Regions from separate parts of the Pseudoalteromonas sp. JC28 genome, predicted to be linked through region 2. Evidence: predicted binding sites of a transcription regulator. Region 2 holds the regulator's gene; each other region holds the start of a gene.

Region 1 (10,094 bases), on a different contig from region 2:
AAATCGGCATTTAAATAGGTGATATTCACCTGATGTGCGCGGTCAAATAACTCAAACCGACCAACCAGTCCCAAAATAAAATTAGTCCCATCAACCGTTTCAACCCAGCGTCTGTCACCGCCTTGAAGGCCAAGACCTGTTTCTTTGTCTGGGTTACCACTAAAGTAGGTCAAGGTAATGTCAGCTTCTGTTTTACTGTATTGTGCGCCAAAGTTAAGTTCCCAATCTAAATTGATTTGGTGAGATAATTTTAAATGATAACTTTGGTGGGTATTGCCGTTGTGACTATCTGGCGATGATAAATTTGTTTTCTTGTCTATTTCAACGGAACTACCATCAGAGTAAAAAATTGGTAATCCCCACGGTGATAGTTTCAGTTCATTGTCTTGATAATGAACACTAAAAGAGGCTTCGGTATCTTCAGAAAAATAATGATGCAACTGGGTGTATGCAACGATCTTATTACTATTTTCTTTGTCGACAAAGCTATCTTTTTCCTCATAGGCTAGAATAACTCGTCCGGCCAATGCTTCATCTTTCGTTAGGGAGCCTGTTGCATCTATGTGTGTACGCACTTTATTCCAAGAGCCAATCTCGGCACCAACTTTAACAAATCCACCTCGGTCTGGTTGTTTTGTGATGACATTTAAGGTTGCCGATGGTTGTCCTGCACCCGCCATTAACCCCGCAGCGCCCCGAAGAACCTCTACTCGGTCATAGACAATAGTGTCTAAGCGACTCTCTTGTGGTCCAGCAATTGAGGTCGGTAAGCCATCTTTAACCAATGCATTGACGAGATACCCACGAGAAGTAAACTCAGTATTATCACCCGCGCCAAATTTGTATCTTGAGATACCTGTTGCCTGTACCATGATGTCCTCAAGGTCATTCAGTTCGAAGTCTTTTATGTAGTCGTGGCTTAACACGGTAACAGACTGGGGGGTTTCTTTAATGGTAAGGTCAAGTCCTGTTGGACCCGAGTTACGCTTGATTGGCTGGCCTACAACACTGATCCGTTCAATATTGTCGCGCTCGGCTTTTGCTGCCGCATTTGGAGAAAAATAAAGGAGTGATAACATCAGAGCTAGTGCTGTAGATTGATGCGCTTTGGTTTGCATGGGTGTTTCCTTTCCTAAATTGTTTTTTCGTCACAAGAGATAAAGATGAAAGTTCCTATGATATGTAGGAGCTATTTTTCTGAGATTGAACCAAGCTTTTGAATAGTTCTAACTGAAAACAGAAATTATTTTCAATTCTAAATGATAACTCTTTTTGTTACTATAAGGGGTAATGCAAAAAATGATTTATTGCAAAAATAATGGCTTACCCAAATCTCATAGTTGTTAGGATCTGATTGTTAGGTGGGATGTCAATTAGGTTGGATAGCGCTGTCACAGGGGCTTATCTATGTTTGAATATTAATACAAGGCAAGGAAGTGAAGTCGTTTTATGTCTTCGCTATTGGGTGGTCCATGACGGCAAAACAATGGTTCAACTGGCATAGTTTGAGTGGCGTGTGGTTTGGGGGGGTGCTGTTCATAATATGCTGGACTGGCGCGTTTGCGAGTATTGCCCACGAACTAGATTGGCTATTCAACGATCAGGTGAGGGCAGTAGACGGGCAATCAAACATAAGCTTAGCAGCAGCTTACGAGATGGTACAAAAGGCGTATCCTGACGCCCGAATAGGGATTGCCTTTACAGGTCCTGATACCTATTTTTCGTATGATATCGTGATGCGGATGCCTGATAGTCCTTGGCAACACGTTTATGTCGATCCACTTTCAGGAGCTATCCAAGGTGAAAGTAGTTTTTTTAATATTCAGCGCTTTTTTCGCGATTTCCACATGCATTTTTTCGGCGTGTTTGACAGCATCATTTCATACTATCTTGTGCTTATCTTTGCAGTTCCTTTGTGTATTTCGACCGTGAGTGCGCATTATGTATATCGCCTCTGGTGGAAAAAGTTATTTGTATTTACGTTTAGCGGGGATGCACGTGCCAAAATGGCAAGTATGCATAAAATAAGTGGGGCGTGGGGCTTATGGCTTGCGGTTGTTATTTCGCTTACGAGTATCTGGTATCTATTTGAGTTTGTACGAATGGATATGGTCGATGGTAAAACAGCTTATACTGATGTTGGGGATTTTGCCGTTAATCCCTTGGCAGAACTGCCGAGACAGGATAAACCACAATTGTCTGTTGTGGAATTATTCGCAATAGTAAAAGCGACGAGACCCGATCTTGAGGTGAAAGCTATTCGCTATTCTGGGGGTTATTTTTATGCTGAAGGACAATCGCAGGATTGGATAGTTCGGGATAGGGCAAACAAGATCTATGTCAACCCTTACACGGGGGAAGTTGTTTATAGCCAAACAGCATCGAGCCAAGGGCTATATTGGCGATTATCCGACACCGCAGACCCTCTACATTTTGGCAATTTTGCGGGGATATGGGGGAAGATACTGTGGTTTATATTTGGGGTTGTGCTCTCATTTTTGGTTCTCAGTGGTACTTACATGTATATCAAGCGGCAGTTTAAATTGCGCCGCAAAGATGAGTACCGAGGTGTAATGGTATCACTAGCGTTGAGTTTCGGATTGGTCTTATGTATTTGTTTTTACGCCCATCGCACAATTGCGGGTTATGGTATGGCAGGAAAGTGGCCGGAATTGCCGCTTGCTTCGTTGACTTTTTTATTAGGCTGGGTGTCACTAACTTGCTTGATTATCCTGGTTTGGAGCGCCGCCCTGCTCAATTTACGTCATAAAAATAGCTCTTCTTCGCTCAGGTTGAATCGGTATTGATTGTTGCAGACCAAAAAAAACCTCGCAGCTGCGAGGTTTCTTCACTCATGAAACTGTGCTTACACAACACCACGAGGTAAGCGACAGTCGTGATCTTTTGCTGCTAGTTCAGCAATCCACTGTTCTTCCGCTTTGAAGCCATCTTCGTTTTCTGTAACGATAGTAAAGCTTGCTGATTTTACAGCTGCTGCCTTCGGCGCTTTCTTAGTCGTTTTCGCTTTTTTGGCAGGCGCCTGCGTTGTCTCACTTGCTACAGCTGACCCTGAAGTTAGCTCTTCTGTTAATTCAGCTACCTCAGCAAGACGCATGTTTTTGCCACCATCGATGCTATACCAACCTGGCTTTGCAGTGATTTCAGGCTTTTTGCCATGTGCAGCTTCGTACGCAGCTTCGAAAGCGCTTAGTACTTCAGTTTTATCTAGTTTACTCATCGTAGATCCTAGTCGTGTTGTACGCGGATACGCGGGTTAAGATTAAACTCTATTTATACCCATATTTGCGCAAATTTTCAATTTTTTACGTTTTTCAGCGCCAATTTATCGAACTTTAGCCTGGTTTTGATGCCTTTTTCGACGCTTAAAGTGCTTCAGGGTCGATAATGCGACGTATCGTGATCCACATACTACCAACTTGTTCATGCCAAATTCGAGTGACTATATCTAGCGCCTTATCATTTGCGATAAACTGCCGACTTAATGGGAGTGACTTAAAATTATAAAACTCTGTCGGGGCAGGGAATACTTCAACGCCTTGTGCTTCAAATAGGTTTTTTGCGCGTTTCATGTGCGAAGCTGACGTGACAAGTGCAACATCATAATCTACCAAAACGGGCGCGAGCATTTTCGCTTCGTCTGCGGTGTCTTTGGCATTGTGGTTTTGCTTGATACGGGTAGCGGAAATACCTAAGCTCTGTGCAGTTTTAGCCATGAGTCCTGCGCTTGTTGCGTTGCCATAGCCATAACCAGAAACATACAGCTGGGCTTTTGGGTAAATATTAGCAAGTCTAATGCCTTCAACTAGTCGAGCTAAACCGCAACTACCTAGTTGAGCATTACTGGGGAGGGAATCATCGGGGTATAAATTACAACCAAGCACAACAATTCTGTCTATGTTTTTGTGCCTGCTTGGATTGAATGCGGTGAGCGTGCCCTTATCCCACTCGATAATGTGTTGCGCGACATAAGGAGTGGATATGCTCCAAGTAGTTAGTAGGACCAACCAGACTGCGATATACGGCCCTTTGCGTGTTTTGGCGATAAAAAACATGAGCCCCATAAGTGCAACCAAAGATAACGGTAACGGCATCAGAAGTTGACCGATAACCTTTTTGACTTCAAACATTTAAACATGCCTTAGATTTAGATAAGCCTGACGCAATGCTAGCATGAGATGGGAGCTGTAGAAATGTATAACAGTTAGGGCTCAAAAAGAGCCCAGTCAACTATCTTGCCGTGGTTTTACGGCAAGTATTGAGGAAATGGCGATAAACAGGGTTATCTTTCATGCTTTTCTTCATTGCTAAATACATTGGACGATTTAGCCCAAGAGCGCCTAGAGGAATCGATTTAATCAGCCCTTGGCTTTCATAAGGTGTGACCAACCAGTCTGGTAAGGCCGCAACCCCCATACCTGCACTCACAAGTTGGAAGATTAATAAACCTTGATCGACGGTTTTTAGCGTACCATCAAAGCGTGCATTTTGAATAAAGTGCTTAAATATGTCCTGACGCTCGCGAGGAATAGGGTAAGAAATGATGGTTTCATCTTTTAGGTCGAGTGCTGTGACATAGGCCTTCTTGGCCAATTCGTGATCTGGTGCAACGATTAACTTTAATTTAAAGTCAAAAAGATGCGCGTATTCGAGCTGTTCTGGTTCTCGAATGTCCGAAGTAAGCACTAAGTCCAGCTCATCTTCAATAAGGTCAGGAATCGCATCATAGCTAAAGCCTCGTTCGTAATCGACTTTAATGTCAGGCCAAAAGGTATTGAATTCTTTAATCGTTGGCAGCAACCAGTGAAAACAAGCATGACATTCCACGCTTAATCTGAGTTGTGAGATGGGCTGGTTAAGGCTTTCCTTCAAACGACACTTTGTTGCTTCAACTTTAGGCAATACATCATTGGCGAGCTCTAATAGCAACATGCCTTGAGGGGTAAAGCGTACCGGTTGGGTCTTGCGCTCGAATAGTTGGCAGTCGAGTTTGTTCTCTAGATCTTTGATCTGATGAGATAAAGCGGATTGAGTCAGGAATAGCTCTCGTGCTGTATTCACAAGAGAACCAGTTTCTTTCAAGGTGGAGATAGTCTTTAGGTGCTTTATATCAATCATTATCAACAATTCTCATATTTGAAGTGAGCAAATCTCAGCATTACTCAATATTACGATTCTATTTAGTTATTATCAATGTCTAGACGTCTAAATACCTACGGTGAATTGTTCAAAAATTCACAAATCCACTATAACACTAAAAATGACAGCGTTGTCACTACTTCTGTAAAAATTTTGCAAAAAATTACAAATTAATTTTATTCATATGAAATCTGAAAAAGCATCAATTGTTGTTTTTGATTATGATAATTAAATTTAGACATCCATACATCTAGATGGAATTAAAATCATGGCATTAACACATAATTTGGGTTTTCCACGCGTAGGCAAAAAACGTGAACTTAAATTTGCAGTAGAGCGCTATTGGTCGGGCGACTTAACGCAAGACGACTTAATCGCGGAAGGAAAGCGCATTCGTGCAGAAAATTGGGCATTGCAAGCTGATGCTGGTGTTGACCTTATCCCAGTTGGCGATTTCGCTTGGTATGACCACGTGTTGAATATTTCATTACTTGTCGGCGCGATCCCTAGTCGTCACAAAAATGATGAGTCTGTAAATCTCGATACTTTGTTTCGGATTGGCAGGGGTCGAGCACCTAGCGGCTGTGCGTGTGCAGCAAGTGAAATGACAAAATGGTTCAACACCAATTATCATTACATCGTCCCTGAGCTAACTCAAACACAGGAGTTTGCTCTGACTTGGACTGAGTTATTCATTCAAGTAGAGGAAGCACAATTACTTGGCTACCGAGCAAAACCCGTCTTGGTCGGCCCGGTAACCTATCTCTACTTAGCTAAATGTGTTGGCCAAGAGTTTGATAAATTAGTTTTATTAGATAAGTTATTGGCTGTATATCAGCAGGTACTTGCCAAGCTTGCAGCTCAAGGTGTTGAGTGGGTACAAATTGATGAACCTATTTTAGCACTGGAAATCGACGATGCTTATCGTAACGCGCTGCGCCGGAGTTTTGATGCGTTGAGTGGCCAAGGAGTAAAAGTGTTGTTGGCCAGTTATTTTGACTCCGTACAAGCGCATGTTGAAGATATTCAATCTTACCCCGTAGAAGGCGTGCATTTTGACTGCGTAACGGCAAACTACGACTTGGCTTCGTTAGAGGAAGTAGTTGGGCAAGATAGCGTACTGTCTCTCGGGATTGTGAATGGTCGTAACATTTGGCGCTCGGATCTCGAAGGTGTATATCAGCAACTTGCTCTGGTTCATGAACGTCGCGGTGATAATCTCTGGCTCGCTCCTTCGTGCTCATTATTACATACGCCAGTGGACTTAGAGCAAGAGCAAAAGCTTGATAGTGAGTTAAAGTCTTGGCTCGCATTTGCCAAACAAAAAGGGCAAGAGCTGGCATTATTGAAAAATGCATTGGAGCAGCGTGATATTACCCAGTTGGTCGAATATTCTAAGCCTGTAAAAGCGCGTTTGACTTCTACTCGAGTGAATAATAATGAGGTGCAGCAGCGTGTTTCAGCGCTTACAACAAAAGACGGTCAACGCACGAGTGAATTCGCAACCAGAATTAAAAAGCAAGCACAATCGCTAAATTTACCCTTATTGCCAACCACAACGATAGGCTCTTTCCCACAAACCCAAGCTATTCGTAAGGCGCGACGTGATTATAAAGCGGGTACGTTGAGTACTGATGCTTATCAAAGCCAGATGGAAGCGGAGATCCGTTATGCCGTTGAAGAACAAGAAGCGCTTAACTTAGATGTGCTTGTACATGGCGAAGCAGAGCGCAATGATATGGTTGAGTATTTTGGTGAATTACTCGAAGGTTTTGCCTTTACTCAGTTTGGTTGGGTGCAAAGTTATGGGTCGCGCTGTGTTAAACCCCCTGTGATCTGGGGAGATGTCTCGCGTGCAGCACCAATGACAGTGAAGTGGACGAGTTATGCACAGAGCTTAACCAAAAAACCGATGAAGGGCATGCTAACAGGGCCGGTGACTATTTTATTTTGGTCGTTTGTCAGAGATGACTTAGACAAGCCGAGCATCGCGAATCAAATCGCATTAGCACTGAGAGATGAAGTGGTAGATTTGCAAAATGCAGGGATTAAGGTGATCCAAATCGATGAACCTGCTTTTAGAGAGGGGATGCCACTCAAAGCCAGTCAGTGGAAAACTTACTTAGCGTGGGCGGCATATGCGTTTAGGGTATCTGCAAGTGGTGTGAATGACGAAACACAGATCCATACGCATATGTGTTATTCGGAGTTTAACGATATTATCGCCGCCATAGCGGATATGGATGCGGACGTGATCACAATTGAAACGTCACGTTCAAATATGACCTTACTCGACGCCTTTGAAGATTTTGACTACCCCAATGACATCGGGCCTGGTGTTTATGATATTCACACGCCAAACGTCCCTGAGGTGGCTTGGATAAAAGACTTAATTCACAAAGCAGCGAAGAAAATCCCAGTAGAAAGATTATGGGTGAATCCAGATTGCGGGCTAAAAACCCGAGCATGGCCAGAAACCCGGGCTGCACTTGAGAATATGGTGGCAGCAACCAAGGAGCTTAGAAGCGAATTAGGTAGAAGTTAAACTAAACCAGTCTAAATACCCATTGTTTATAAACAATGGGTATTTGCTAGTTTCTACTCAGTAAAAATGCCATCGCTTGATCTGCGGCGAGTGGTTTAGAAACAATATAACCTTGACCAAATTGACAGCCTTTTTGCTTTAATAGCTGCCACTGGGTTTCGAGCTCGATACCTTCGGCGACAACGGTCAGGTTAAGTGATTGTGCAAGCTTCAAAATCGCATCAACTAGGGGGTTTTCTCTTTCAGTTAGTTGGTCAATAAAGCTCTTATCAATTTTAAGCACATGAATGGGGAGCTGGTGCAAATAACCTAAAGCAGAGTAACCGGTGCCAAAGTCGTCAAGATAAAGCTTCACTCCAAGGGATTCTAATCCTTGAATAATTTTGGTTGCAAGAGCTAAGTTTGCTATTAATCCAGATTCTGTGATTTCCAAACATAAAGAGCCAGGTGTAAGCTCATAATGATGATAAAGTTGCTGAATTGTATCTACGAACTCTAAGCTTGCGAAATGTCGCGATGAAACATTTACCGTAACGCGAGTTTTCGGCAGCTTTTGCGCTTTCCAACGTTTGAGTTGTTTGGCTGCTAATTCCAACAAATGTAAGTCAAGTTCAATGATCTGTCCGGTTTGCTCTGCAATTGGAATAAAAGCATCTGGAGAGACGAGACCATTTTTGGGGTGAAACCAACGGACAAGGGCTTCAAAGCTCACAATAGCGCCAGTCGTGAGAGAAAATATCGGCTGATAGTACAGCGCAAATTCATTGTTTTTTATGCCATGTTGCAGATCATTTTCAATATCGGCTTGCTGTTTTAGGCGCTTGCGCATGGCATTATTAAAATAGCAGACCTGACCCCGACCCGAAGATTTTGCTTCGTACATGGCGGCATCTGCTTGCTGCAGTAAATTAATTGCGCTATCGGACTCGTTATCAGTGAAGGCAACGCCAATACTGCCAGAAGCTTGCAGAACATGACCATCTATATGAAGGGGCTTGGTTATTGCTGTGGTGATCCTATCAAGTAGCAGAGTGACTTGTTGCCTGTCTTGGACATTTTCCATAAAAATTGCAAACTCATCACCCCCGAGCCGCGCGAATGTATCGGTTTTGCGAATACAGCCATTTATCATCTCGACAATAGCAATCAAGAAATGGTCACCAACATCGTGGCCAAGTGAGTCATTAATGCTCTTAAATCTGTCTAAATCCAGATAAATTAGGCAGTGCAAATTAGAGGACTCGATTCGTGCAAGCCTCAAAATGGCATGCTTGATCCGCTCTAACAATAAATAGCGATTGGCAAGACCTGTTAAGTCGTCATGTAAGGCTCTATGCTCTAACGCTTGTCGTGAAAGCTGCCGGTCTATGGCCATGCTGACTTGGCGACTTATATAAGTCAAAATAGATAAATCATGATTCACGAAAGCTTGGTCGTTATTGTAGCTTTGCAGTACAATCACGCCCTGATATTGATCATTAACCAAAAATGGTACGCCTAACCAAGAGCGCGGCGAGCGGCCCACCATTTTAAAATCACCCCGCGTAATGTGCATTCTAAATTGATTGTTATCACACAGCAGTGGTCGTTGGTTCTTCAGTATATAGTAGGATGCAGTATGCTTAATCTGATCTTTTGATACTTTTTGATGTGCATTACATTTTTCGCCTCCCTCAATCAAATAATCGATTTCTAAAATATCCTGTTGAGTATCATAAAGGCCGATAAAGAAGTTCTCGGCGCAAAGCTGAGAGGCAATGATTTTATATAAGTCATCATAAAAAGCTTCAAGGTTCTCAAAGCGGTAAGTGATGTTTGCAATTTTAAGCAGGGACTTTTCTAAATTCTGTGCTTGGTGTAACTGGGCAATCGTGGTTTGGAGGTTTTCTAAGGTACGTAACTGGTGGATTTTGGCACTGAGCAGATGTGCGACCGTCGATAATATCTGTAAATGCGCGGAGGTAAAATAATCGGCCTCTGGATGCTCACAGTCAATCACACCGATTAAATGACCGTCATACTCAAGTGGTACACAAAGCTCTGACATGGCGGGTCGTAAATCAGCAATGTACATAGGGTGAGCGGCGACGTTTCCAGAAATAAAGGGCGCTCTAGTCGTTGCTACTTGACCAGTAATACCTAAACCAATCTTTATCTTGGTTTGTTCAACACGATAATCACCATTAGCATGGGAAACGCCCATACTTGCAGCGACTTCTAGATATTCTTGGTAAGGATCAGCGAGATAGATAACACAATCGACAAACCCCAGTCGGTTGACAACCTGTGTCGTAACGTATTCAAATAATTCGTCAAGTTTGGTTAGATGCAGCAGCGACGAAGAAAACTGGTTAATGATGCTAAGCTGCTCAGTTTTTGATTCTAATTTTTG
Region 2 (10,094 bases):
GTTTTGCGGGCCTTGATTCAATCGATATCGAAGTTAAGCACAACACCACTGAAGACTTCATCAATACTGTGGCAAATATCGCAGACACATTTGGAGGTATTAACCTTGAAGATATTAAAGCGCCAGAGTGTTTTGAAATTGAGCGCGCGCTAATTGAACGTTGTGACGTTCCTGTATTCCATGATGATCAGCACGGCACTGCAATTGTAACCGCTGCGGGTATGCTGAATGCGTTGGAAATCCAAGGTAAAGATATTCATGATGCGATTATTGTGTGTCTTGGCGCGGGTGCAGCCGCTATTGCTTGTATGGAATTACTGATCAAATGCGGTGCTCAACGTGAGCACATCTATATGCTGGACAGAAAAGGCGTGATCCATACTCGTCGTGATGACCTAAATGAATACAAAGAGCTGTTTGCAAACAACACGGATAAGCGTACGTTACAAGACGTGATTGCAGATGCGGACGTATTTGTTGGTGTTTCTGGCCCAGACTTACTTTCTGCTGAGGATCTAAAGCTAATGGCTGACAAGCCAGTGGTATTCGCTTGTTCTAACCCAGACCCTGAGATCAGCCCTGAAGTTGCACACGGTGCACGTAATGATTTGATCATGGCGACAGGCCGCTCGGATTATCCAAACCAAGTAAATAACGTACTGTGTTTCCCGTTTATCTTCCGTGGTGCGCTTGATGTACGCGCAACCGCTATCAATGACGAGATGAAGATTGCAGCGGTTGAAGCAATTAGAACGATTGCGAAAGAGCCTGTACCTGCTGAAGTGTTAAAAGCGGCTGACGTAGATAGTCTAGAGTTTGGTCCTGAGTATATTATTCCAAAACCAATGGATCCACGTTTGTTACCTCGTATCGCAAAAGCGGTAGCGGTAGCTGCAATTGAATCAGGCGTGGCACAAATCGATATGCCAGCTGGATATATGGAATAATACCATTGGTATTATTCAAATGAAAAAGCCTCGATTGAGGCTTTTTTTGTGTCTGTATTTCCAGAGCGAAAGAGCAGTTATCACTCTTCGTTTATTTCTGGGATCTCCAAACCGCGCTCTTCCATTATTTGTCTTACCTCTAAAGGAATACGCTCTGGATTATCTTTTCTCAAGTCTTCATCGCTCGGCAGTGGCTGACCTGTGAAGGCATGTAGAAACGCCTCACATAAAAGCTCACTGTTCGTGGCATGACGTAAGTTATTCACTTGGCGACGTGTACGCTCATCAGTTAGCACTTTGAGTACATTCAGAGGTATGCTCACCGTGATCTTTTTTACTTGCTCTGCTTTCTTACCGTGTTCTGCATATGGGTGAATATACTCACCGTTCCATTTTGCCATAATTGTGTACTTGCCTCAGTTACATCAATGCCAATATGACTGGGTTCTGGTCTACATTATTCACCAACCGCATGAATATAGGGATAACCTTACGAATTAAAGATAAATCCCAAACTCAAATAGATGAATAAACTAATCCGCCATAGCGAGATAGAAGAATCTCTGCCATAGTTTTCAATAACTCAGTCGTATTAGCAACGCCTAGAGTGGCGAAATTTTATCGGTTTAAAAAAGATAGTCAAATACTAGTTATTTAGCCATTTAGCAGTATAAATGTTTTGACTTCTGGTTTCTGTTGCTCTAACCTTTTAGACGTCTAAACATCCAACTATCTAGGTGACCTTATGAGTCAAGTTAATAAATCGACGGTAGCAGTGCGTCACGGTATAGAAGCTGATAAAGCGCATGGGGCAGTAGTGCCACCGCTTTACCTTTCTACCACCTATTCTTTTGCCGATTTTGATACCAAACGCGACTACGATTATGGCCGCAGCGGTAACTTTAATCGTGATGTGCTTGCACAGGCACTTACCGAACTTGAAGGTGGTGCTCGTGGTATTATTACCGCCACTGGCATGGCTGCCGTTCACCTAGTAACTCAACTGCTTAACCATGACGATACGCTGGTTATTCCACATGACTGCTATGGTGGTAGCTATCGCTTGTTTACATCGCTTGCAAAGCGTGGATTGCTCAAATTAGCCGTCTTGGATCTCACGCAACCTGAAAGTCTTGCGCAGCTGCAGCAGATCAAACCTAAATTAGTTTGGATTGAAACACCAAGTAACCCAATTTTGCGGTTAACGGATATAGAAGCTGTCGTAAATGCAGCACACGCTGTGGGGGCTTTGGTCGCCGCTGACAACACCTTCTTGTCTCCTGCATTACAAAACCCCATTGCCTTTGGCGTAGATGTAGTCGTGCATTCAACTACTAAATATATCAATGGTCATTCTGATGTCGTGGGGGGCGCGGTGATCGCGCGTACACAGGAGTTGGGTGATGAGTTAGCTTGGTGGGCGAATAATATCGGTATTACAGGTGCACCTTTTGATAGCTACCTTACCCTACGTGGACTGCGCACCTTAAATGTGCGTTTACGCCAACATCAAGAAAATGCTCAGATTATTGCGGAGTATTTAGAAAAGTCGCCGTATGTTAGCCAAGTTTATTACCCTGGCCTTGAGTCGCATCCTCAACACGAACTTGCGAAAAAACAACAGCTCGGCTTTGGTGGCATGGTGAGCTTTGATATCAAAGGCGATCTGCAAACATCTGCGAAGTTTTTAACGTCTCTAACGCACTTTTCATTGGCAGAATCTTTAGGTGGGGTTGAGAGTCTTATTTGTCATCCAGCGACGATGACACACGCGGGTATGGATCCGCAAGCACGTTTAGAAGCGGGAGTGGGCGACACGTTGATTCGTATTTCTGTAGGCATTGAAGATGCACAGGATCTCATTGCAGATCTGGAATCGGGATTTGCATGTATTGATGAAAGTCAGGCGAGTGATGATGCTAAGTCATTCAAATTAACGCCTGCACATACAGTAGCGTTGTGGTGAGTAAATGGCAAAAGTAGTACATAAGTTTGGTGGTTCGAGTTTAAGCTCGCCAGAGCGTTATCAGGCGGTTGCCAAGATAGTGTTAGAGCAATGTCAACTAGGTGACAGTGTTGTGGTTTCTGCTGCAGGAAAAACAACGAATACCCTAGTGAAGTTATGGCAAAGCTTTGAGCAGCAAGATGTTCGCGCATTCAACGATGTTTTATTACAAGTTGAAAATCATCAACGTGAATTAATTGATGCCCTGTTTGTAGGTGAACAACACAGTGTGTTACTCAAACAGCTTGTCAATGAGCTGCAAGCAATCGCTTTAGGACGAGAAGAACAGCATCTTCACTACGCGAGTTTACTTGCACATGGAGAGCTATGGTCGGCTCGTATATTAGCAAACTACCTAAGTTCTCAAGGTATCGAAGCCAAAGCTATCGACGCTCGTACGTTATTTGTACAACAAGAGGGGGTGTTACTACACGCCCATAACAAAGAAGCGTGCTATCGCGCAATTGATGATCACGCTATCTATATTGTTACCGGTTTTATTGCCGCAAATGCACAAGGTGAAACGGTGACTTTAGGCCGAAATGGCAGTGACTATAGCGCGACTTTGTTGGCAAGTTATCTTGATGCGGCTCAAGTATCAATTTGGACGGATACAACGGGTGTATTCAGCACTGATCCACGTAAAGTCGCCAATGCCATAAAATACACAAAGGTATGTCGTGGCCAAGCTGAATTACTCGCACGATTAGGTAATCCAGTACTACATGCAAAAACGCTGTCTCCACTTAAAGATACCGATATAAAACTGCAAGTTCGCAGCAGCTTTGACGCCGATGCACTTGGCACTGAGATAGTAAAGGCAGGCTATAGCAAAGAGAAGCGCTTTATTACCACTTTTGGACAACTTGACCTGTTACGCGTTGAGCAGCTAAAAAGTGGTGAAGTGAAACAGCTAAGCCAGCTTATTCAGCATAGCATTCATCATTTTGTTAAAGGTGGAGAGGCACACTTACTGGTGCCATCTGAGTTTAGCCATGTTGTGATTAAAGCGCTGGATTCGCGAGCCAATATTATTGAGTCGCAAGTACAAGGCTTTGCTATTGTTGCCCCAAGTCAGGATGTTGCTGGCTTACATCAGCAAGCTCTGGAATTATTGGATGAACATGCGATTGTCACCCGTTTTGTGCTGCAAGAGCGCCATTACAGCTTAGTGTTAACCGATCAAGCAATTGATAGCGATCTACTTGCTATATTGCACGAACGTTTGGTCAATAAAGGCAGAGAGCTTGCTGTGATTGTAGCTGGTGTTGGCAATGTGGGTGAAGTGTTTATCGAACAATGCAAAAACCAAGTCGCTAAGCTGAGTGAGCACTTTGATCTTAAGTTGGTTGGCTTACTGCGTTCTAAGCAAATGTTGTTCTGTCCAAGCGGGTTGAATTTAGCATCGTGGCAACAGCAATGGCAAAATGAGGCCATCGAATACAATGAAGCAGAGCTATTCACTCGTATTAAAGAGCTAGATTACGAGCATAAAGTGGTGGTCGATATTACTGCGAGCGAGCGTTTCAGCGAGTTGTATCCACAGTTTGTTGAACATGACTGCCATTTGATCAGCGCTAATAAATATGCCGGCACGGCACAACAAGGTTGGTACTCAAAGCTGCGTCAGCAGTTACAAGATCGTAACCTATTATGGCGTTACAATACCAGTGTTGGCGCAGGTCTTCCCATTAACTTTGCATTGGCTGATCTGCAAAATAGTGGCGATGAAGTGGTGAGAATTGAAGGCGTCTTTTCCGGCACTTTATCTTGGCTTTGTAGTCGCTATGATGGTTCTGAAGCATTTTCTGAGCTAGTGCTTGGGGCGCAAGAACTTGGTTTTACCGAGCCCGATCCGCGCGAAGATCTATCTGGCCGAGATATGCAGCGTAAGCTTTTGATCTTAGCACGAGAGTTAGGCATTGAGCTTGAGCTTGACGATATTGAATTAGAGGCGTTAATGCCAGAGTCCTTGAGTGTGGGTTCATGGCAAACGTTTTTAGAAAATCGCCAGCAACTCGATGACTTTTATGCGACACACTATGCAAAGGCCACAGCGAATGACGCTGCGCTTCGTTATACTGGTGCGCTTGAAATTGCAAGCAATGGCAAAGTGTCTGCAAAAGTAGGCATTGCACAGGTACCAAATGGCTCGGCAATCGCGAATTTAACACCGGGTGATAATATTTTTGTGATCCACACTAAATGGTATGAACAAAATCCGCTGGTGATCCAAGGCCCGGGGGCAGGTAAAGAAGTGACAGCAGCGGGAATACATTCCGATTTATTCTGGCTGACGCAAAATCTAAAATAACTCTTTTAAGAAAATAGATATAATACAACTGGTATAAGACAAAAATGCCGATACATCTGTATCGGCATTTCTATTTTAGAATAACTCTTCGTGAGTCGGTAGCGGCGCGGTATCGTCAAACGGTGTGCTGCTATCCGTATCCAATACGTACTTGGTTGGGGCCGTACCTTGCTCGAAATATTCAAACCGAGATGTGTAATCGTTCTTGCGAGACAAAAGCCCTGTCTTTAAGTCAATCCGAGTTGAAATAAGCCCTGGAGGCGGCTCTATCGGAGCCAAAGGCTCGTCTTTAAGCGCCTCACGCATAAAGTCTATCCAAGCAGGTTGTGCTGAAATCGCTCCGGCTTCTGCGCCAACAAGTTGATTATTACCAAGGTTAGCGTTGTAGGCCGCACGACCCAAGGATTTACTCGCATCGTCAAAGCCAACCCAGACTGTGGTGAGGACATTACGGTTAAAGCCCGTAAACCAAGTATCTACTGAGTCATTGGTGGTACCCGTTTTTCCAGCAAGGTCACGACGTTTTAACCATTGACCACGCCAGCCTGTGCCGCTCCAGCCCGTATCGTGTTTCCAACTACCACCACCCCAGATAGCACTGTGAAGCGCATCAGCAATCAGAAATGCGTTTTGCTCCGAAATCACTTGCGGTGCACAGCGCTCAGGTTGTTCTTCCATCTGCTGTTCGTCGCAGACCAATAGCGGCTCTGCAGAACCCAGCTCAGTGCCGAATGAGTCGGTAATTTTATCGATAAAATACGGCTCAATGAGGTGACCGCCGTTTGCAAAAGTGGCCATGCCGCGCGCCATTTCAATAGGAGTCAGTGCAGCACTACCAAGCGCCAATGACTCGCTGCGATTAATATCTGCGTCTTGAAAACCAAATTTAAGCAAGTGATCAGCAGCCTTATTTATGCCAACGCCTTTGATCAAACGAACAGATACCACGTTTTTCGATTGTGCAAGCGCTCGGCGAATACGGATTGGGCCGTTATACACTTCAGGGCTATTCTTCGGACGCCAAGCCACGCCAACGCTTCTGTCCCAATGATTAATCGGGGCATCATTAAGAATGGTGGCTAGGGTATAGCCATTTTCTAATGCGGATGAATAAATAAAGGGTTTGATGTTTGAACCCACCTGGCGCTTAGCTTGGGTAGCACGATTGTATTGGCTAAGCTCAAAGCTGTAGCCGCCCACAATCGCCTTGACACGCCCATCCTGCGGGTCAAGTGAGACGAGGGCACTGGATGCCTGCGGCAACTGACTTAACATCCAACCGTCGTCTTGTTTACGGACAAACACTTGCATGCCTGGCGCGAGGATATCTGCGGTTGTTTTTGGTGGTAAGCTTTGACGCGTTTCACTGATGTATTGTCTGGCCCAACTTAAGCCTGACCATTCCAATGTAATTTGCTCACCGGTTTTTAAGAGCAGGTCGGCCGTTTTCTCTGCAATGCTTAGCACCACAGCGGCTTTTAACGGCCCAATTTCATTGACCTTTTTAAGGCGAGTAATAATGCCTTCATGGCTTAGCGGCGATTCCGTTTCAGCATGCCAATAGGTTTCTTCTGCGCCTCTAAAGCCGTGACGCATATCGTAGGCATGTAAATTATCAACTAATGCATGCTGAGCAGCCTGTTGCATGTCAGACTCCACACTGGTGTAAACTTTCATGCCTGAGTTATAAGCTTTATCAGTACCATAACGCTCAACCATATAGGCGCGAACCATTTCAGAAATATAAGGTGCATACAGCTCGATTTCGGCGCCATGGAATTTAGCCGTGATAGGAGCTTGTGTCGCCTCACTATATTCTGCGCGGGTAATATACTTTTCAGCAAGCATTCGTCCGAGCACAACATTCCGGCGCAATTGCGCGCGCTCTGGGTTACGAATTGGATTTAACGCAGAAGGCGCTTTTGGCAGGCCTGCAATCATTGCCATTTCTGCTAAAGTTAATTCTGATAGTGAGCGACCGTAGTAGACTTGCGCTGCAGCACCGATACCAAAGGCGCGATTGCCCAGTTCAATTTTGTTTAAGTAAAGCTCAAAAATTTCATCTTTCGTTAATAGTTGCTCAATATGCAACGCAATAAAGATTTCTTTCACTTTACGAATATAGGCTTTCTCTCTTGTTAAGAAGAAGTTTCTGGCAAGTTGCATGGTGAGCGTACTGGCTCCCTGCTTTTTTTGCCCTGTGGTGATAAGTACTATAGCGGAGCGGACGATACCTATCGGATCAATACCGAAATGATCGTAAAAGCGGTTATCTTCTGTCGCTAAGAATGCCTTTCGCATGGGGAGTGGAACATCCTGCAAACGTACAGGGATCCTGCGCTTTTCACCAAATTGATTGATGAGTTTTCCGTCTCGTGTAAAGACTTGCATGGGTGTTTGTAGTTGAACATCTTTCAAAACCTCTACACTTGGTATGTCAGATTTGACATAATAATAAAGACTGATAAGTGTCAACACGCCTAAAAGGGTACAAACAAAAACGAATTGTAAAAATCTTTTCAATAATTTCACGGAATTATCCCTAGTTAGACTCCCAATTACAGGTAGACACTGCTAGTATATCTTGATTAAAAAACGATTAATATTTTTGTGTGCTAAATTTTTATGGTACACAGTCTTAAAAGGAAACGGGCGCTTCACATGCTGAGCCAACTACTAAAAAAACAAGCACCTCTGATGATAGGGATCGATATCGGCTCCCATTGTGTCAAAGCGGTGTTGCTGTCGAAGACAAGTTCCAGCTACCGAGTAGAAGCCGTTGCGATTGAACCTATTCCGAAAGGAGCAGTAAATGAAAGGGCCATTCAAGACATTGAAGCGATCGGCAACGCGATAACCAAAATGAAGCGGCGCATTCCAAAGCTCACGCAATATGCAGCAGTTGCCGTATCCGGTCAGACCGTGATTACAAAAGTGATCTTTATGGATGTGTCATTAACTGATGCTGAACTCGAGTCTCAGATAGCAATAGAAGCAGATAGCCTGATCCCTTACCCGTTAGATGAAGTTAGTCTAGATTTTGAAAAAATTGGAGTAAACGAAGCCGATCCGTCAAAAATGAATGTGCTGCTCTCTGCGGCTCGTACCGAAAGCGTGCAAGCACGGGTTGGCGCATTGGAAGAAGCGGGTTTCAAAGCGAAAGTTGTTGATGTAGAAAACTACGCACTAAGTAGAGCCATGGATGTCATTTACCCTGAACTGCCAAATGATGCCTTTGATAAAATCGTAGCAATGATAGATATTGGCGCAGTGCTTACGCTGATTAGCGTTATTCAATCTGGGAAAACGATTTACACTCGTGACCAAGTGTTTGGTGGTGAGCAATATACCAACAGCATTGTTGCTTATTACAACAAAACCTACGATGAAGCAGAACTGGCGAAAACGACGGGGGATTTACCTCCAAACTATACCTTTGAAGTCTTGGCTCCTTTCCAAACTTCTATGCTGCAGCAAATTCGTCGAGCAGTGCAAATGTTTATGACGACCAGTGGTAAAGATCATATCGATTACATCGTGTTGACGGGTGGAACGGCTTTAGTGGATGGCTTAGATAAACTGCTCATTGATGAGCTTGGGATCCACACAATAGTGGCAGACCCGTTTACTGATATGGAGATTGCACCAAAAGTAGATAGGCATGTGCTGCAAAAGCATAAAGCGCAATTCGCCTTAGCGACAGGCTTGGCATTAAGGAGCTTCTCATCATGCCACATATAAATTTGCTTCCTTGGCGCGAGCAGCAAAGGCAAGCGTCGCAACAAATCTTTCTGACTATCATTGCGGTGATCATTGCGGCTTGTCTGTTGTTAATGTACATGCTTGGCAGCTTCTATGACGGCTTAAAAACCGGGCAAGAAATTAAAAACCGCTATCTCGAAAGCGAGATCACTCAACTAGATTCACGGATAGTTGCGATTAACGACCTGAATAAGCAAAAAGAAAATTTACAGCGCCGTATTCGGCTTATTGAGGAGTTGCAACTCAACCGCAGTCTCGGCACGCAAATTATCGATGAAATAGCGCGAGTGGTTCCGGCTGGGGTTTATCTCACCAGTCTTGAGCGACAAGACAATATGATCAAAGTCATTGGTCGGAGTGAATCAAACAACCGCTTATCGCAAATGCTACGACAAGTTGAATCATCATATTTAATAGAGCGGCCGGTGATCCAAGGCATAGTAGCCGGTGAGCAAAGTTCAAAATTACTGAGTGATTTTACGATGCACTTTTATATTAAGTCTCATGACGACATCCACTTAGCCGATAAAGCGAAATAGGGCGGAGGCACAGTGCATGAATTTTGACTTAAACAGTTTAAAAGAAATAGATTGGAATGAGCTGGAGCTCGATAATATTGGTCATTGGCCATTTCCTGTAAAAGTTTTATGCTCCGTTCTGGTGGTTTTACTAATGATGGTATTGGGTTATAACCTGATGGTCTCAAGTTCCATTGACCGCTACGACCAAGCGGTTAAAAAAGAGCAAGAGCTGAGAACGAGCTACCGGATTAAATACGCAAGAGCAAACAATCTAGAGCTATATAAACAGCAAATGATTGATATGGAAGCGCAATTCACTGAGCTGTTGAGACGACTGCCAAGCTCCAACGAAACGCCTGGACTACTTGATGATCTGACTTACGTTGGTACCTCAAGCGGATTAACCTTCCTAAAAATTGGCTGGATGCCAGAGGTACGTAAAGAGTTTTATACCGAATTGCCGATTAAGCTAGAAGTGATAGGTAAGTATCATGAATTTGGTCAGTTTGTGAGTAAGGTATCTGAATTACCTCGTATAGTCAGCC
Region 3 (10,094 bases), on a different contig from region 2:
AGTCTAGGGTCTGTTGATCTTTGCTGTTTGATTTTTGTTCTCCTGAGTGTGTTTTGGTCGCGACGCTCGACTTGCCGCCTAGTAATCTAGGCAAAAGTTGAGCAACAATGAACAAAGCGCACTCAGGTGAACCCAAAGGGCAGCGCTTGATCAGCATTTCTACTGTGTTATCGCCTGACTCACATAGAATAACTATGCTACGCAGGCTCTGCCTTGTACAAATACCAATCAAACTGCTGCAAAAACAAACTTGAAAGGTAAACAGGCCCTAGTCTTTAGACTTTTTCCCCACCTTGGGCTCTTTACCACTCAAGAGCCTTTTAATATTTGCCCTATGACGAATAATAATCACCACAGTTAAAAAGCTTACCGGCACCGTATAAAGCGGTTTTATCCACCATGTGTAAAGTGGAGCTGCTGCGACTGCGACAATCGCTGCGAGTGAAGAATAGCGTGTTAGCGCTAGCACCACGAGCCACGTACTAATCAATAGCCCACCCAATGACAAGCCGATGGGTAATAGCGCACCAAATGCCGTTGCTACCGCTTTACCACCGTTAAAGTGGAAGAAAATAGGATAAATGTGACCAAGGCATGCGCTTACGGCTATTGCACCTAACCACACAGGTTCTATTTTCAGAAAGTAGGCTCCCCACACCGGGATGGTTCCCTTTAAAATATCGAAGACGAGCACCAGCGCAGCTGGGATCTTTCCTCCCAATCTTAATACATTGGTTGCGCCTGGATTATTAGAACCATTAAAGCGTGGATCTGGTAGATTGAATAACCGACAAACCAGAATCGCTGAGGAAATCGATCCCAATAAATAAGCACATACGCACATTAAACTGATTAACACTGTCTTCCTTATTTTTTATTGCGTTGTTTTGGGCTATGATCGGCGGTCTTAAGTCCTGCACAGATCGCGAATTGCGATTAGAAAATGCGGGTGAATTACAGCGATAAACATGTTTGGAGTTTACATGGATAAAGTCTATATCTCACAGCTACACGTCGAAGCCATAATAGGAGTGTACGACTTTGAAAAAGAAAGTAAACAAAGCCTTTACTTTGATGTTGAGATGTTGACCGATATTAGCGCTGCCGCTCGCCATGACGATATTAGTTTGGCGGTTGATTATGCTAAAGTGAGTGAGCGTATTATTGCGCATACCCAAGCAAAACCAGTTGAGCTATTAGAAACGTTAGTTGAACAGCTTGCCGCAATGATCCTAAATGAATTTAATGTACAACAAGTGCTTATAAAAGTGAGTAAACCTGCTGCCGTGCCACAAGCACAAACGGTTGGTGTAGAAATTGTGCGTAAGAAGTAGAATTATCATGGCACAAATTTTTATCAGTCTCGGCTCAAACATAGAAAAAGAAAAAAACTTGCTGAGTGGCTTGAGCGTATTGATAGAACACTTTCCGGATTTTCAACATTCGAGTGTTTTTGAGAGTGAAGCCGTCGGGTTTGCTGGGAATAATTTCTATAACTCGGTCTTTGCGGCACAAACACAGCTGTCTTTAGACGAAGTGTATAAACTGCTCAAGTCGATAGAATACGATCATGGTCGTCGCTGTAGTGAAAAGAAGTTTAGTCCACGCACTTTAGATCTCGATATTCTCTTTTATGACCACCTTATTTGTTCATCACCCGCTCAGTTGCCTCGGGATGAAATAACCAAAAATGCCTTCGTGCTTCAGCCATTAGCTGAACTAGCTCCTGATTTTATCCATCCTGTTGAGGGTAAAAGCATTGCTCAGTTATGGCAGGAGTATCACAACCCAACTCAAAAATTATGGAAAGTGGAGTTTCCCAAGCAATGAGCTTTATTGAGATTGTCGTCCTTGCAATTATTCAAGGTCTCACTGAATTTTTACCTATTTCGAGTTCTGCCCACTTACTGCTACCTTCACAGGTACTAGGTTGGCAAGATCAGGGTCTTGCCTTTGATGTTGCTGTTCATGTTGGTACTTTGCTGGCTGTCGTTATTTATTTTCGACAAGACATTGTCAGCCTATTGGCAGGATGGTTCAAATCATTCTCAGGTACGCACTCGAAAGAAAGCCGGCTGACTTGGTGTATTGTGGTTGCCACTATTCCATTCGTGATCTTAGCTCCACTGCTTAAGGATATCGTAGAAGTTTATTTACGTAGTGCTTGGGTGATTGCAACATCGACGATAGTATTTGGTTTACTGCTTTGGTATGCCGACGTGAAAGCGAAACAAATCAAAGACGAATTTGCCTTAAACTGGAAAAGCGCATTGATACTGGGGCTTGCGCAAATTACCGCTGTTATTCCCGGCACATCGCGTTCAGGTATTACCATCACCGCAGGTTTATTACTCGGGCTTGATAAGAAAAGTGCGGCGCGCTTTTCGTTTTTAATGTCTATTCCAGTCATTTCGATGATGGGATTGTATTACAGTTTAGAGCTTGCTACCGGCGATGAAGTGGTTGATTGGAATGCGTTATTAAGTGGTGCAGCACTGTCGTTTATCTCAGCTTATGCCTGTATCTTCTTTTTCCTGAAAATCATAGAGCGCATGGGCATGATGCCATTTGTCATTTACCGCTTGCTACTTGGGGTGGGATTAATCGCTTTCTTGAGCCTAAGTTAATCTGGGCTTTGGATAATTCAGCAAGGTTAACAGAAAAGCCAGCTTGATGAAGCTGGCTTAGACTGCATTAAGCAATTTGCTTTTCCGCAAGGCATAATTCCATGGTCGCCTTCAACAGTCGATAAAGGTTTATAGATGCATCTATTTCTTCTTTACGGTTTGTTAAGCTCTCAATATTTAAGCCAAGAGAAATATCTAGATGTGAGCAGCTTTTTAAGATTTGATCTAGATTTTCTCTACAAATACGAATTGACTCACTTAGTGTATTGTCTGCATCTAACATGCGCCATTTGGTTGCTTCTGGTACTGAAATCCCCAGCCACTCCATAAACTGCAAGGTTTTTTCTCCACCACATGGAGTAAAGGTAAGAATAATGCGTTTTGGTGTTTGCCCTTGCTGTTTACAGGTGCGAGCATAGCTCGTAATAAGATCTATGGTTGCTTGAGCGTCATACACTGCTTGGGAAACAAAGAATTGGCAGCCTTGCTCTGTTTTATCAATTAATCTTTCGTGTTCATTACGCTTACTGGCGTGGCGCTCTGCGATAGTTACACCACCTAAGAAAAAGTCATCTTGATGATGCTTCAATACCTTATAGGCTTCAGAAAGCGGCAACTTAATATCGCCTTGTGAAGACGGATTGCCCACTAATACTAGATTGTTTAACCCATATTGCTGTTTTGTGCTGCTTAACCAATCGCCAAAAGCTTCACTATCGCGCTGTGCCACACTTTTATACGTAATTACATCAAGGTGTGATAATTCGCGGATCAACTGACTATATTCACACGGATCAACGGTGTGCTTAAAAGGGAATGGACGTGGTACTTGAGTACGGCTGCTTTCATCTTGAATGTCATAGATGATCACGCCGTCGTATTCAATCTCATGTAAACGGCCCAAAAGCTTAGCGGCAATTGATTTTAGCTGCTCTGGGTCGGTGCCAATCTTAGGTGGTGTGGTACCAATTAAATATACCCCTTGGTTAGGGTCAATGATTTTCTCTTGAAGCGTTAAAGCCATAATCCTCATTCCACAAAAGCATTTCTGTATCTCTTTACTAATATAGCAGCCATTTAGACGTCTAGATAGATTTTTTTTAATGAAAGAATTTCAATAATTATGAATTTATCTCAAGTGCTCAAACCAAAATTTCATATTTGTTTACACATTAGGATGGTAAATCACCTTGGAAATTAGCGAATTAGTATGGCTTTGGGGCATAATCAGGAGGTTTACTAACGTAAGTGAACACGACTTACTTAGAATAAAAAATATGATTAGGACCAAATTCATGAAATTCAAATTACTAGCAACCAGCTTTGCCGTAAGCTTAGCGCTTAGTGGCTGCGCAGCGACGAATTCAGACCAAGCCCAACAGTCAGCTGAAAGTACTCAAGCTGCCCAATCCAATAAAGTATTCGCCCAAGATTATGTTTTGGAAGAGCTAGAAAATGGCCTTCGCGTCATGGTAGTTAAAACTAACTATCCTGATGTGGTATCGCTACAGATCCCGGTTTCTGTTGGTTCGCGTAATGAAGTCGAAGCGGGTAAAACCGGCTTCGCTCATTTCTTTGAGCATATGATGTTCAAAGGCTCAGAAAAGTATCCACAAGACGTTTATTCGGACATTTTGAAAAATTCAGGTGTTGATAATCGCGCTTACACGACCAATGACTACACGAACTACCACCTAAATTTCTCGAAGCAGCATTTAGATAAAGTATTAGAAATCGAAGCGGATATCTTTCAGAACCTGACTTACAGTGAAGAACAGTTTCGTACTGAAGCACTAACCGTGAAAGGTGAATACCTTAAAAATAATGCCAGCCCAGTTCGAAAACTGCTTTCTGCGGTAAGAAAAGAAGCATTTGATAAACATACCTATAAACACACAACGATGGGCTTTTTTGAAGACATCGAAGCAATGCCAGATCAAATGGCCTATGGTAAAACCTTCTTTGAACGTTTTTACAAGCCAGAATACGTATCGCTTGTCATTGTGGGTGACGTAGATCCAAAAGAAACCATGGCTATGGTGAAAAAGCACTGGGGTAATTGGAAAAAGGGTGATTATCAAGCTGATATTCCAGTTGAGCCTAAACAAGAGAAAGCACGTTACGTTCATGAAAAATATGATGGCTTACCTGGTCACTGGTTGCTTGTTTCATATAAAGGCACTGCATGGGAGCCGAAGAAAAAAGACCGAGCTGCGCTTGATTTGATCTCGCAGTTATACTTCTCTCAAAACTCTGAGTTATATCAAGAGCTGGTGGTAGACAAACAGCTTGCAAGCCAAATGTTTACCTACAACCCTGAAACCAAAGACCCTGGTCTTCTGCATGTTTTCGTTAAAGTTGAAGATGAAAAAGATCTGGCGACAGTGCGTGATGCAATCAATAACACTTACGCAAAAGCACGCACAGAGCTGGTAGATGAAAATAAACTTGCTGCACTTAAATCAAACCTAAAGTACAGCTTTATTAACGGCCTTGACTCATCACAATCTATTGCTTCGACACTCGCAAGCTACATGCATTTTGAGCGTGACCCTGAAGTGGTGAATGCGCTTTATGCAAGTGCAGATAAAGTCACTGCGAAAGACATTCGTGATATTGCCAATAAATACTTTGTGGACAGCAGCCGCACAACGGTGACTATGTCTGCACTTGAGTCTGTGCCTGGTTTTGATAAGGAAGTTAACTTAGACAAGTTAGTGGCAAAAATGGACAAGCCAGTAACGCGTCATTTCAACGTATTAGACAAGACCAATAATTCACCGCTGGTGGATGTGAACTTTCTTTTTTACACAGGTGCTGCCGCAGATCCTGCAGGTAAAAAAGGTCTTGCTGCGCTTACTGCGGCTATGATTGCCAATGGTGGAAGTGAGTCGCAATCATACAAAGAAATTCAAAAGGCGCTGTATCCTATTGCTGGTAGCTTCGGTTATCAAATCGATAAAGAAATGATTTCTTTACGTGGTCGTATTCATAAAGATAACGCTGATCAATGGTATGGCATTGTGAGTCAGCAGCTTTTGAGCCCAGGGTTCAGAGAAGATGATTTTAAACGTCTGAAAAAAGAGCTAATCGACGGCATTAAGGCTGGTTTGAAAGCGTCAAATGATGAAGAACTAGGTAAAGAAGTGCTTTATCACGAGCTGTACAAAGGCCACCCATACGAAAGCTATAACTTTGGTGATTTATCAGACTTAGAAGCAATCACACTGGATGACGTTAAGGCTTTTTACGCTCAGCAATTTACTCAAGCTAAACTTAACGTGGGTATCACAGGTGCACTCGATAAACAGCTAAAAGAAACGATGTTTAACGATCTTGCGGCTTTACCTAAAGGCGAAGAAGCGCGTTTACAAGTGCCTGATGCCCCTAAACTGTCTGGCCATCACGCAACCATCGTAGAAAAGAATGCAAAATCAACAGCGGTGTCTTTTGGTTTCCCAATCGACACGGTTCGTAGCAGCAAAGACTGGGCTGCGCTTTGGTTAGTGCGTTCATACTTTGGTGAGCACCGCAGTTCAAACAGCCACTTGTACCAGCGTATCCGTCAGGTACGTGGTATGAACTATGGTGATTATGCATATATCGAATACTTCCCTCGTGGTATGTTCCAAACTAAGCCGGATGCAAACTTAGGTCGTAGTGAGCAAATTTTCCAAGTGTGGTTACGCCCACTTCGTTCTAATAACGATGCCCATTTTGCAACGCGTACTGCATTGTTTGAACTCGATAAGCTGATCAAAGAAGGGATGAGCCAAGCAGACTTTGAAGCAACACGTAACTTCTTAATCAACTTTGTGCCGCAAATGGTGGCGAGCCAAGATAGACAGCTAGGTTATGCACTTGATAGCCAGTTCTACAACACCGATGAGTTTGTTGCCTATGTGACAAAGCAGCTAGCGTCGCTGTCTGTTGAAGATATCAATCGAGTTATCAAAGAGAACTTGCAGACCGAAGATATTCACTATGTGTTTATCACTGGTGATGCAAAAGATATGGCGAAGCGCCTAAGTGCTGAGCAGCCATCTCCTATGACTTATAACACGAAAAAGCCTGATGTATTGCTGGCAGAAGATGCTGAAATTGCTACATACCCGCTAAATATTCCAAGTAAGAATATTAAAACGTTGGATGTAGAAAAAGTGTTTGAATAACGATTATTCAGCTTAATAAAAAATGGCGGCTAAAAATTTAGCCGCCATTTTTTTGTATCAAAACCACGCGTAATTTTAGGTTATGGTGTTGAACCACTCCACTGCGGCAGCTATCCAAATTAACGAGCTAATTAATAATGTCAGCGTAACGGCCGCTGATGCCATATCTTTTGCACGACCAGATAGTAAGTGATGCTCGGTACTCACTCGATCTGTCAGCGCTTCGATTGCCGAGTTGATAAGTTCTATGACTAATATCAACAGTACACTACCGACCAATAAGGCCCACTGAGCAATACTTTGCGCCAATATGATTGATAAAGGAAGACTTGCCACCAGTAACCACGTTTCTTGTCTAAATGCCGACTCTTCTTTATAAGCCGCTTTCATTCCTTTCGCCGAGCAATGCGTTGCTTTGATTATCCGCGCAAGCCCTGTGCCATTTGGTTTGTTGGTATCCGTTGTCTTGATCTTTATCGACATATTAGCGATCCCGCGTTGGTAGTATTCAATGGGGCGTTATTATACGAAGATCTACTCAGTTCGACAGTGCTAAATTGTAAGAATCTTTGGTCCAGCTGAGGGTATTTAAAACCAGGCTAAAATATGTTGGTTGGTTATTAGATATAACCAAGTGTTTGAAGCCTGATTTTTTATAATACATGACACTCAATGACTCTAAGCGTTACACTATGAGAAGTATCAGTATTATCGGAAGTTCGTCACATGAGACATGAGATTTGGAATAAGTTACGCGAAGAAGCCAATGAGTTGGTTGCTCGCGAACCATTGCTTGCTAGTCACGTTTACTCGAGTATTTTAAATCACGAGTGTCTTGGTTCTGCATTAAGCTTTATCGTTGCAAATAAGTTGGCGGATGCTGTGGTGTCAGCATTTACAATCCGCGAGCTGTTTGATCAGGCCTTTGTGCACTGCGATACTATGCTGACTCATGTTGCACATGATATAAAAGCTGTTAAAGATCGTGACCCAGCTGCCGATAGTTATCTCAACGTAATTTTAAATCTGAAAGGTTTTCATGCAATCCAAGCACATCGATTGGCATACTGCTTATGGCGTCAAGACAGAAAAGAGCTGGCTCGCTTTATACAGAGCAGAACCTCTGAAGTATTCGGTGTTGACATCCATCCTGCTTGTAAAGTCGGTCATGGTATTATGTTTGACCATGCGACTGGTATAGTCATTGGTGAAACAGCGGTTATTGAAGATAATGTTTCTATTCTGCAATCAGTCACACTTGGTGGTACGGGTAACGAGCAGGGTGACCGTCACCCGAAAATCCGCGCCGGTGTATTGATTGGTGCTGGTGCCAAAGTACTTGGCAACATTGAAGTAGGAGAGGGCGCTCGAATTGGGGCTGGTTCTGTTGTACTCAGCCCTGTAGCACCGCACACTACGGTAGTGGGGATCCCTGCTAAGGTGGTTGGTAAGCCATCATGCCCATGTCCTGCAGAGAGTATGAACCAAAACTTCCTAGAAGACGATGATAGGCTCGAAAATGAGTCTATCACTTCTGCGATGTTGTAGGTTATTAGATTAAAAATGGGGAAATCACTTCCCCATTTTTATGTCCGCTTACTGGGTTGCTTTGACCATAGACACCACCTCCCCATCAGCCAGTTGCGTAATTATCGGCTTTTCTGGGTCGACATCCGCCACTGACTTAATCACGTTATCTTCCTGCTTGGCAATACTATAGCCCCGAGCTAATACCGCCAGTGGGCTGACACTGTCTAGTTTTGCGCTTGATACCGCGAGTTGATGTCTTTGTGTATTAAGCTTTTGCTCCATTGCATACTGCAACTTATCACTGAGTTGTGCGACTAATTGCTTGAACTGGGCGATCCTTTGCTCTGGATGTAATCGATCAAATCTATGCTGCAACAGATGGAATTGCGATTGCTTTTGACGTAAGTGATGGGCTTGGGCACGAATTAATCGCTGCTCCAATTCATCAACTCGCTGTGTTTGCTGCATAAGTTGATTCTTAGGGTGTTGTAGCTGCAGTCGGGCTTCAAAGTTTGCTAATCGCTGTGATGCACCTTCAAGGCGACGTTTAAAAGCCTGATTGAGATATTGTAGCAACTGTGAAGTACGCTGTTTTAGCGCTTCTGAGTCTGGGCTCACTAATTCGGCAGCCGCCGATGGGGTTGGTGCTCTTACATCTGCAACATAGTCGGAAATGGTAGTATCTATTTCATGGCCGACTGCGCTTATCACCGGAATTGAGCTGGCAAAAATGGCCCTTGCGACGGGCTCCTCGTTAAAGCTCCATAAGTCTTCTAATGAGCCGCCACCTCTGCCAACGATCAATACGTCTACCTCGCGTCTAGCATTCGCCTGAGCGATTTGTTTGCAAATCTGCTGCTTGGCTTCATCGCCTTGCACTAGAGCTGGGTAAATTACAACTTGTAACTGTGGGGCACGACGTTTGAGTACAGTCAAAATATCCTTGATGGCAGCGCCAGTCGCTGAGGTGACGACCCCCACGCGATTAATGACACTTGGCAAAGGCTTTTTGTGACTAGCCGAAAACAGGCCTTCTGCGGCCAGCTGCATTTTAAGGGCGTCAAACTGTTGCTTGAGCAAGCCTTCACCAGCTGGGACCATTTGCTCGACTATCAATTGATAGTCGCCTCGCGGTTCATACACTGACACTCTAGCTTGTACCATTACCTGCTGACCGTTGGCAGGGCGGTGGTTACAGTATCGATTATTACCTCGCCACATGGCCGCTTTTATCTGTGCTTTGTCATCTTTTAGAGAAAAATACCAATGCCCTGAGGCCGGAGCAACAAAGTTTGAAATTTCTCCGGTGAGTTGTACAGAGGCAAAACCTTGCTCTAAGAGCGAGCGTATTTCTCTGTTAAGTCTTGATACAGAATAGGTTTTATTATTATTGGGGTATCCCATGTTGGCCTCCATAAAAAATTCACAGTCACTTTATCACATTTTTTGCTAAATTTTATTTACTCCCATAAGGAACGCTGATAAAATTCGCACGCAATTCCTTATACTCAGTTCACTTGAGAGAAGCCGCGAACATGCTAAGAATTGCAAAAGAAGCCCTTACCTTTGACGACGTACTTTTAGTACCAGCTCATTCAACTGTTCTTCCTCACACAGCAAACCTGAAAACGCGTTTGACTCGTGGGATTGAATTAAACTTACCGCTTGTTTCCGCTTCAATGGATACAGTGACAGAAGCGCGCTTAGCGATCGCTCTGGCACAAGAAGGTGGTATTGGTTTTATCCACAAAAACATGACTATCGA

Evidence for each region. The regulator MetJ, encoded in region 2, represses methionine synthesis genes. The targets are predictions, from matches to a motif close to TAGACGTCTAGACGTCTA.
Region 1: a site for MetJ is predicted at 5,209-5,226, ahead of metE (5-methyltetrahydropteroyltriglutamate--homocysteine S-methyltransferase). Genes of this name have one in related genera too.
Region 3: a site for MetJ is predicted at 3,698-3,715, ahead of DS891_RS10455 (methylenetetrahydrofolate reductase). Genes of this name have one in related genera too.

The regions. Positions count from the first base shown of each region.
Region 1 covers NZ_QOKX01000005.1:141,115-151,208, forward strand. The annotation lists gene DS891_RS12505 (TonB-dependent siderophore receptor) at 1-1,118, opposite strand, end outside; gene DS891_RS12510 (PepSY domain-containing protein) at 1,473-2,807, shown strand; gene DS891_RS12515 (hypothetical protein) at 2,867-3,238, opposite strand; gene DS891_RS12520 (YdcF family protein) at 3,384-4,148, opposite strand; gene DS891_RS12525 (LysR substrate-binding domain-containing protein) at 4,249-5,136, opposite strand; gene metE (5-methyltetrahydropteroyltriglutamate--homocysteine S-methyltransferase) at 5,426-7,702, shown strand; gene DS891_RS12535 (EAL domain-containing protein) at 7,749-10,094, opposite strand, start outside.
Region 2 covers NZ_QOKX01000008.1:25,721-35,814, forward strand. The annotation lists gene DS891_RS17930 (malic enzyme-like NAD(P)-binding protein) at 1-947, shown strand, start outside; gene metJ (met regulon transcriptional regulator MetJ) at 1,028-1,348, opposite strand; gene metB (cystathionine gamma-synthase) at 1,693-2,913, shown strand; gene metL (bifunctional aspartate kinase/homoserine dehydrogenase II) at 2,918-5,266, shown strand; gene DS891_RS17950 (PBP1A family penicillin-binding protein) at 5,342-7,798, opposite strand; gene DS891_RS17955 (pilus assembly protein PilM) at 7,928-9,007, shown strand; gene DS891_RS17960 (PilN domain-containing protein) at 8,995-9,567, shown strand; gene DS891_RS17965 (type 4a pilus biogenesis protein PilO) at 9,584-10,094, shown strand, end outside.
Region 3 covers NZ_QOKX01000004.1:124,507-134,600, forward strand. The annotation lists gene tsaD (tRNA (adenosine(37)-N6)-threonylcarbamoyltransferase complex transferase subunit TsaD) at 1-7, shown strand, start outside; gene plsY (glycerol-3-phosphate 1-O-acyltransferase PlsY) at 269-859, opposite strand; gene folB (dihydroneopterin aldolase) at 984-1,334, shown strand; gene folK (2-amino-4-hydroxy-6-hydroxymethyldihydropteridine diphosphokinase) at 1,342-1,830, shown strand; gene DS891_RS10450 (undecaprenyl-diphosphate phosphatase) at 1,827-2,627, shown strand; gene DS891_RS10455 (methylenetetrahydrofolate reductase) at 2,695-3,651, opposite strand; gene DS891_RS10460 (pitrilysin family protein) at 3,923-6,799, shown strand; gene DS891_RS10465 (diacylglycerol kinase) at 6,875-7,282, opposite strand; gene cysE (serine O-acetyltransferase) at 7,526-8,347, shown strand; gene xseA (exodeoxyribonuclease VII large subunit) at 8,396-9,733, opposite strand; gene guaB (IMP dehydrogenase) at 9,865-10,094, shown strand, end outside.